One region of the Chitinophaga sp. CC14 genome, then DNA from elsewhere that is predicted to be linked to it. Evidence: riboswitches for the same ligand, from Rfam matches in the RefSeq annotation. Region 1 holds a riboswitch; the other holds the start of a gene.
The links. Region 1 has a riboswitch for thiamine pyrophosphate ahead of thiS (sulfur carrier protein ThiS). Riboswitches for the same ligand answer to the same signal wherever they lie in the genome.
Positions count from the first base shown of each region.

Region 2: another riboswitch for thiamine pyrophosphate. It lies ahead of PV783_RS09490 (TonB-dependent receptor); the one in region 1 lies ahead of thiS (sulfur carrier protein ThiS).

Region 1 is NZ_JARBFY010000001.1:886,506-890,069, forward strand. Features, by position in the region: gene thiC (phosphomethylpyrimidine synthase ThiC) at 1-1,447, opposite strand, end outside; gene thiS (sulfur carrier protein ThiS) at 1,532-1,735, opposite strand; TPP riboswitch at 1,788-1,896, opposite strand; gene PV783_RS03795 (lipocalin family protein) at 1,960-2,436, shown strand; gene PV783_RS03800 (hypothetical protein) at 2,433-2,684, opposite strand; gene PV783_RS03805 (sterol desaturase family protein) at 2,738-3,564, opposite strand, start outside.
Region 2 is NZ_JARBFY010000002.1:47,416-50,979, forward strand. Features, by position in the region: gene PV783_RS09490 (TonB-dependent receptor) at 1-1,341, opposite strand, end outside; TPP riboswitch at 1,354-1,447, opposite strand; gene PV783_RS09495 (single-stranded DNA-binding protein) at 1,581-1,988, shown strand; tRNA gene PV783_RS09500 (tRNA-Met) at 2,100-2,171, shown strand; gene era (GTPase Era) at 2,285-3,154, shown strand; gene der (ribosome biogenesis GTPase Der) at 3,212-3,564, shown strand, end outside.

The sequences.
Region 1 (3,564 bases):
TTACATAACACAGCATAGCACAGCCAAACCAGCCTATCATAGCGGCGCCTATCCCGGAAGTGATATGATCATAGCCTGGTGCAATGTCGGTAGTTAAAGGTCCCAGTGTATAGAAAGGCGCTTCATGGCAGTGTTCCAATTGCTTATCCATATTGGTTTTGATGAGGTGCATCGGTACGTGGCCGGGGCCTTCAATCATCACCTGTACGGAATGTTTCCATGCTATTTTGGTGAGTTCGCCGAGGGTTTCGAGTTCTGCAAACTGTGCGGCATCGTTGGCATCGGCAATACTGCCTGGGCGTAATCCATCTCCCAGGGAAAAAGAAACATCATAGGCTTTCATGATTTCACAGATTTCTTCGAAATGCGTGTACAGGAAATTTTCCTTGTGGTGTGCCAGGCACCATTTAGCCATGATGGAGCCTCCGCGGGAAACGATACCGGTTACGCGTTTAGCCGTTAACGGTATATATCTCAGCAGCACGCCTGCATGGATAGTGAAGTAGTCAACACCTTGCTCTGCCTGTTCTATGAGCGTGTCGCGGAAAATTTCCCACGTAAGGGCTTCTGCTTTTCCATTTACTTTTTCCAGTGCCTGGTAAATGGGTACGGTACCGATGGGCACCGGCGAATTGCGGATAATCCATTCCCTGGTTTCGTGGATATTTTTACCGGTGCTCAGGTCCATAATGGTATCTGCGCCCCAACGGCAGGACCACACTGCTTTTTCCACTTCTTCTTCTATACTGGAGGTAACTGCAGAGTTGCCGATGTTGGCATTTATTTTCACGAGGAAGTTGCGGCCAATGATCATGGGTTCGCTTTCCGGGTGATTAATGTTTGCGGGGATGATGGCTCTGCCGGCGGCAATTTCCTGGCGTACAAATTCAGGTGTAATGAATTTCACGGGTGTATTGGCGCCAAAGCTCTGACCTTTATGTTGGTGCCAGAGGGCGTTGTTTTGTTCAAACAGCTGATCAGCACATTGATTTTCCCGGATGGCGATGTATTCCATTTCGGGTGTAATGATGCCCTGTTGTGCGTAATACAACTGGGTTACATTTTGCCCGGGTTTCGCACGCAGGGGTTTATGTGTGTGGCTCATGAGCGGCATCTTCCCGCCTTCTTTCATCAGCTCTCTTACAAACGGGCTGGTGTATTCCGGGAGTTGCTCCACGTCTTTCCGGTCGTTGATCCATGTTTCACGGATGCGCGGAATGCCGGTAGCTACATCAATATGAATGTCCGGATCTGAAAAGGCGCCGCTGGTATCGTATACTACTACCGGTGCATTGGGAACGGCATCGCCATTTTTTCCATGAATACGTGTATCCGTGAGCGTTATTTTGCGCATGGCTACTTTCACGGGGTGGATGGTTCCGTCCACATATATTTTCTCTGAGGCAGGAAAGGGTGTGCGGCTGAGTGCCACGGGCTGATTATGCATGATATCTGGTTTTTTTAGAGATAGAAATGCCGGTTCCGTGATAATGATCACGGAAAAGACTATACGAAAAATGAAATACAGGGTTTAGCCGCCCTGGGTAGCCCGGATAATAGTAATATTATCGGCTGCAGATAGTGGTTGGTTTTCCCAGGAGGTTTTTGGTATCACCTGGTTGTTGACGGCCACTGCAATGCCTTTTTGAGCAGAGATCTGAATAAACTGTAAGAGTGCAGCGATGGTAGTTCCCGGCTGCACCGCATAAAGTTTATTGTTTACATGCACTTCCATGTTAATTGGAATTTAAGTGAAACAATAAACTTTAAGGATGTGGAAAGATGAGAAAGGTTCAGTTACTTTTCCCTACGGCAGTATGAACTGCTTCAGGTACTGAGGGTATCATCTCAGTTTATCCTTTTTAGTTAATTGGATAAACACCCCTAAAGTGTAGATGTAAAAGTAATGGAAATATTTAAAAATTACATTACAAATGATGAATTGTGTATTTTTAAATTATGGTACGATTCAGTTTAATGTGTTTATTGATACTGGCGGTTGCCTGTAAGGAGAGTAAGAAGGAGGTGGAGAAGGAAGAATTACAGGATGATAGCAGCCTGGTTAGTATTATCGCAGACAGCAGTAATGCCGGCATTACTGACAGCATTGCTGCTGTTGCGGATACGCTGCATATTGATGCAGCTAAGCTCATAGGAAAGTGGATACAGCCCGTAGCGGGCCTGGACAAGGAAACACAGGGTTTCCAGCTAAGAAAGAACGGAACTGCCAGATCCATTAACATGTACACACTGGTATACGAAAAATGGTTGCTGACACATGACACCTTGTTGTTGTGGAATCACTCCGAAGGCGTAAAAGATACCTCCACTATTGTGGATACAACAATTATAAAAGAGCTGTCAGATACTTCGCTTGTATTGTTTCCGGTAAAAGCCGCCGAAGGCTACGTGGAAAAATACCATAGAAGCAATTAATTATATAGCTGCCAGAGTCCTACCAGGCAGGCTACCACCGCCATAAATACGCCGGCAGCAGCGAGCTGCATATCGTCAATATTTTTTCTTCCTATATACAGGGAAACAAGACCTATTACTATGGCTACTGAGCCGGCGGTAACTGCATAGGAAGGTGTGTGGGTACTGAAAGCGAAAGCTGCCGACAGTACACCAATGATGAGCGCTGATATACAGGCTGTTTTTGTTAATGCTGTTGAGTGTTGCATATATATTCGAATTTAAAAAACAGGTGAAGGAATAATTATTTGCAAATAGGTATTTATTTATGTTGACTACTGATTTTTTCCTTCATCACCCTATCGTGTTCCCAGGGCACTTTTAACAGGGATCCTATTTCCTGGTAGCGGGCGTCCTGGTATTCATCCAGTCCGTATCTGATCGCCAGCGTATCCGGTACTTTTACAAAAGTGCCGAAGAGGCGATCCCATATAGAAAATATATTGGCATAATTAGCGTCTGTTTCAGGCTGGTAATGGCTATGATGTACCTTATGCATATCCGGCGATACAATGACCCAGCTAAGCGCATTATCCAACCATTTGGGCAAATGGATGTTGGCGTGATTGAACTGCGACATAAAAGCCGATAAGCTCTGGTATAACATGATCATCCAGAAGGGCACTCCGAGAATCATAATAGCAGTAAAGAGGGCTATTACTCTCAGCAGGCTTTCCACCGGGTGGTGTCTCAGGGCAGTGGTGGCGTCTATCTGTGTATCTATGTGATGAATTTTATGGAACTGCCACATCCAGGCGGTTTTGTGCTGTACCCAATGTATGAGCCAGGCCCCTATAAAATCCAGCAGTAATAGTGCCAGTATAGTATGGAGCCACAGCGGCAACTGCTCCAGGTACAGGATACCGAACTGCTGGGTGCTTGTCCACCGGGAAGCCTTTACGATGAGGAATGCCAGCCCTGTATTTACAATCACCGTGGTTAATGTAAAAAAGAGATTGGTACCGGCATGCCGGTAGCGGTTGCTGCCAAAACGGAACCGGGGCGCCATGCCCTCAATGATCCATAACAGCAATAGTCCGCTGACCAGGATGGCAGTACGGTATACTGACGGAATATTTTCAAAAAAAC
Region 2 (3,564 bases), on a different contig from region 1:
GCCGGTATAGCGGTTCCAGCCGCCGCCCAGGCTCCAGTTGAATTTGTTGCCGGTGCGGTTTACGGAAAATACGGAACCATAGAAGTAGTTATCCAGCCACAGCTGCCGGACAAGGTCGGTGGTATCTACCTGTTTGCCGTTGATCACGGGTCCTGTCAATCCGTATTCCGAGAAGGCTTGCTGCGCTTTATATTGTTCGTAGTAGCCGCGTCCGCGGGTAAGGTGGAAGGCTACGTTGAAGTTGAGATGTGAATTTATTTCCTGGTTCAGGAATAGCTGGTAATGATCCTGTTGGTAGTTATCCGTTTCATTATCGTAAGGAGTGCCTGGTTTATCGGTGCCGGCAGAATTGTAGGTGCGGTCTGTTTCCAGGAGTGCCTGTGGTACGCCATTCCATGCCTGGTATGTTTTTTCTTTTCCGGAGAAGACATTGAGCCTGATGGCTGTTTTGGCAGAAACATAGGCGGCGGAAGTATAGAAAGAGCGCAGATCGGAAGTGGCGCGGTCGATATACCCGTCTGATGATATTTTGGAGAGGCGGGCATCAATGGTGAAGTGATCGTTGATGAGGCCGGAACCTGCTTTCACCGTATGTTTCCAGCTATTGAAAGAACCGTAGCTGTTGCTGATTTCGCCGTATGCTTTTTCATTGAATTCGTTGGTGCTGAGGTTCAGCGTGGCGCCAAAAGCGGCGGCGCCGTTGGTGGAGGTACCTACGCCGCGTTGCAGCTGAACGCTGCTAACGGAGGAGGCAAAGTCGGGCATGTTTACAAAAAACGTTCCCTGCGATTCTGCATCGTTTACCGGGATACCATTTACCGTAACGTTGATACGGGTGATATCGGACCCGCGTACACGCATGCCGGTGTAGCCGATACCGGTACCCGCGTCAGAGTTGGTTACCACGCCGGGCTGCTGATCCAGCAGAATGGGCAGATCCTGACCGAGGTTTTGTTTTTTAATATCCGCTGCTGTTAAAGTGGTGTTTACGAAAGGCGAATTTTTACCGGCGCGTAAGCTGCTGATCTCTACCGGCTTTACAAACAGTGCGGTTGTTTCCAGTGCAATGTCCGTCAGTTGCGTGGCATTATTCGCCGTGATGGTAGTAGTAAATGTTTTGAAGCCGATGTAGCTGGCGGTTAAGGGATAGTTTCCTTTTTTAGGAAGATGAATACTGTAGTGGCCTCTGCTGTCGGTAACAGCGCCGGTTTGGTTGACGGAGATGGTAACACCCTCCAGTGGCTGGCCGCTGGCTTTACTGGTAACGGTACCGGTAACCAGGGATTGTGCATGTAAAGCGCCTGCTATAGATAGCAGCACTAATAACATTAGCTGTTTCATTTTAAGTATGTCTGTTTTCTGTTAGTTCATTCCTAACCAGCATTACCTGGTCCAGGTTCATTGGGTGTGATCTCAGCCTGAAAGTAAGGCACCCCATGTGTTGTGTTAATGCAAAGGTATACTTGTATCTATAATAAATCAGAAATTATTTTTTGGGAGAAGGAAAAAGGTGTAATTTTCAGAGATACTTCTCTCAGTCATCTTTCATAAATTTTTAATCATTTAAATCTTTATTTCTGATGATGAAACTTCAGTTTATCGGGCATCTTGGCCGCGATGTAGTGAAAAAAGAAGTCAACGGCGCCACTGTTTTCAATTTTCCGGTAGCGGTAAATGAGCGTTTTAAAAACGCGCAGGGCATACTGGAAGAAAGAACCACCTGGGTGGATTGCTCGCTCTGGGACAAGGCCAATGTAGCTCCTTATTTAACGCAGGGTGTAATGGTGTACGTAGAAGGCGCTCCAAAACTGGAGGCTTATGTGAGTACCGCTACCGGTGCGTTATGCGGGGCCATCAGGCTCCGGGTGTTTTCGCTGCAGTTACTCAGCCGTAAGGATGAGGAAAAGCGGAAGACACCGGTTGCTGAAATGACCGTACCCGAGGCAGAGCCCGTTCAGGAGCAGCCCGCTGACGATCTTCCATTCTAACAATGTATGAAGCATTCCAATATGAAAGCCAACCAGTTACGGTTGGCTTTTTGTGTTTCTTTTAAAAAAGATTTGGAGTGGATTGAAATATTTGTATCTTTGCACCCTCATTGCGAGGTAGAGCAGAGGTAGCTCGTCGGGCTCATAACCCGAAGGTCAGTGGTTCGAATCCGCTCCTCGCTACAAAATAGGACTGAGGAGTCCATAAAAAAGATTAAGAGCCGAAGAAATTCGGCTTTTTTTATTTCGGTAAGTTTGAGTTGTGAAAGCAACATCACCAGGTTTTAAATGTCATCATGCATAAGGCAGGTTTTGTAAATATTTTTGGTAAGCCCAATGCGGGAAAAAGCACGTTGCTGAACGCCATTATCGGCGAGAAGCTGGCTATTATTTCCCCCAAAGTGCAAACCACGCGGCACCGTATTACAGGCGTATTAACGGATCCTGCGTATCAGATCGTTTTTTCTGACACGCCGGGTATCATTGATCCCAAATACAAGCTGCACGAGAAAATGATGGGTGCGGTTAAATCGGCCCTCGAAGATGCGGATGTGGCTTTGCTGATCATGGATTCGAAAGATTCTATGGAAGAAAACCTGGAATTGTTTGATTCACTGAAACTCAAAGTACCCATTGTTCTCATCCTTAATAAAATGGATAATATCCTCAAAGAGGATATGGAAGTTTTAGTAGAACGCGCCAAAGCCTGGGGCAAAGCAGCAGCGGTAGTACCCGTGTCTGCTATGCAGAAGAAAGGTATTAAGGAGCTGCTGGCTGAAATAATAAAGCTGCTGCCTGATGGCAACCCGTTCTACCCGGATGATACACTAACGGATAAGTCTACACGCTTTTTAGTGGCAGAAATGATCCGTGAAAAAGTATTCCAGCTGTTTGAAGAAGAGATTCCTTATCACACCACGGTAATTGTTACACAATTCCAGGAGAAGGAAACACTGACGAAGATCACTGCTGAAATCATCGTAACCCGCGACACCCAGAAAGGAATTATCCTCGGTGAAAAGGGCAAATCCATCCGCGAGCTGGGAACATTAGCCCGGCAGGAGATAGAGAAATTTATTGAGCGGAAAGTATTCCTGGAACTGTTTGTGAAAGTTCGCGGCAAATGGCGCGACAACGACACTTTCCTGAAGGAATACGGATATTAATCATTGAAAAATTCCTGGATGTATTATCCAGGTTAGTACGACAAAATATAATAAAAAATGGCAGGATTTACAGTAGCTATAGTGGGTCGCCCCAACGTAGGCAAGTCAACGTTGTTCAATCGTTTACTGGAACAACGGAAGGCCATCGTGGATGACCAGAGCGGTGTAACCCGCGATCGTCAATACGGTATTGCCGACTGGAACGGCAAAACCTTCAACGTAATCGATACTGGCGGATTTGTAACCAACAGTGATGATGTATTTGAGCGGGAGATTCGCAAGCAGGCAAAAGTGGCAATGGAAGAGGCCAATGTAATCATCTTCATGTGTGATGTAACCACCGGTATTACCGACCTGGATGCAGACGTGGCAAATATCCTGCGTCGTACTTCCAAACCGGTTTTCCTGGT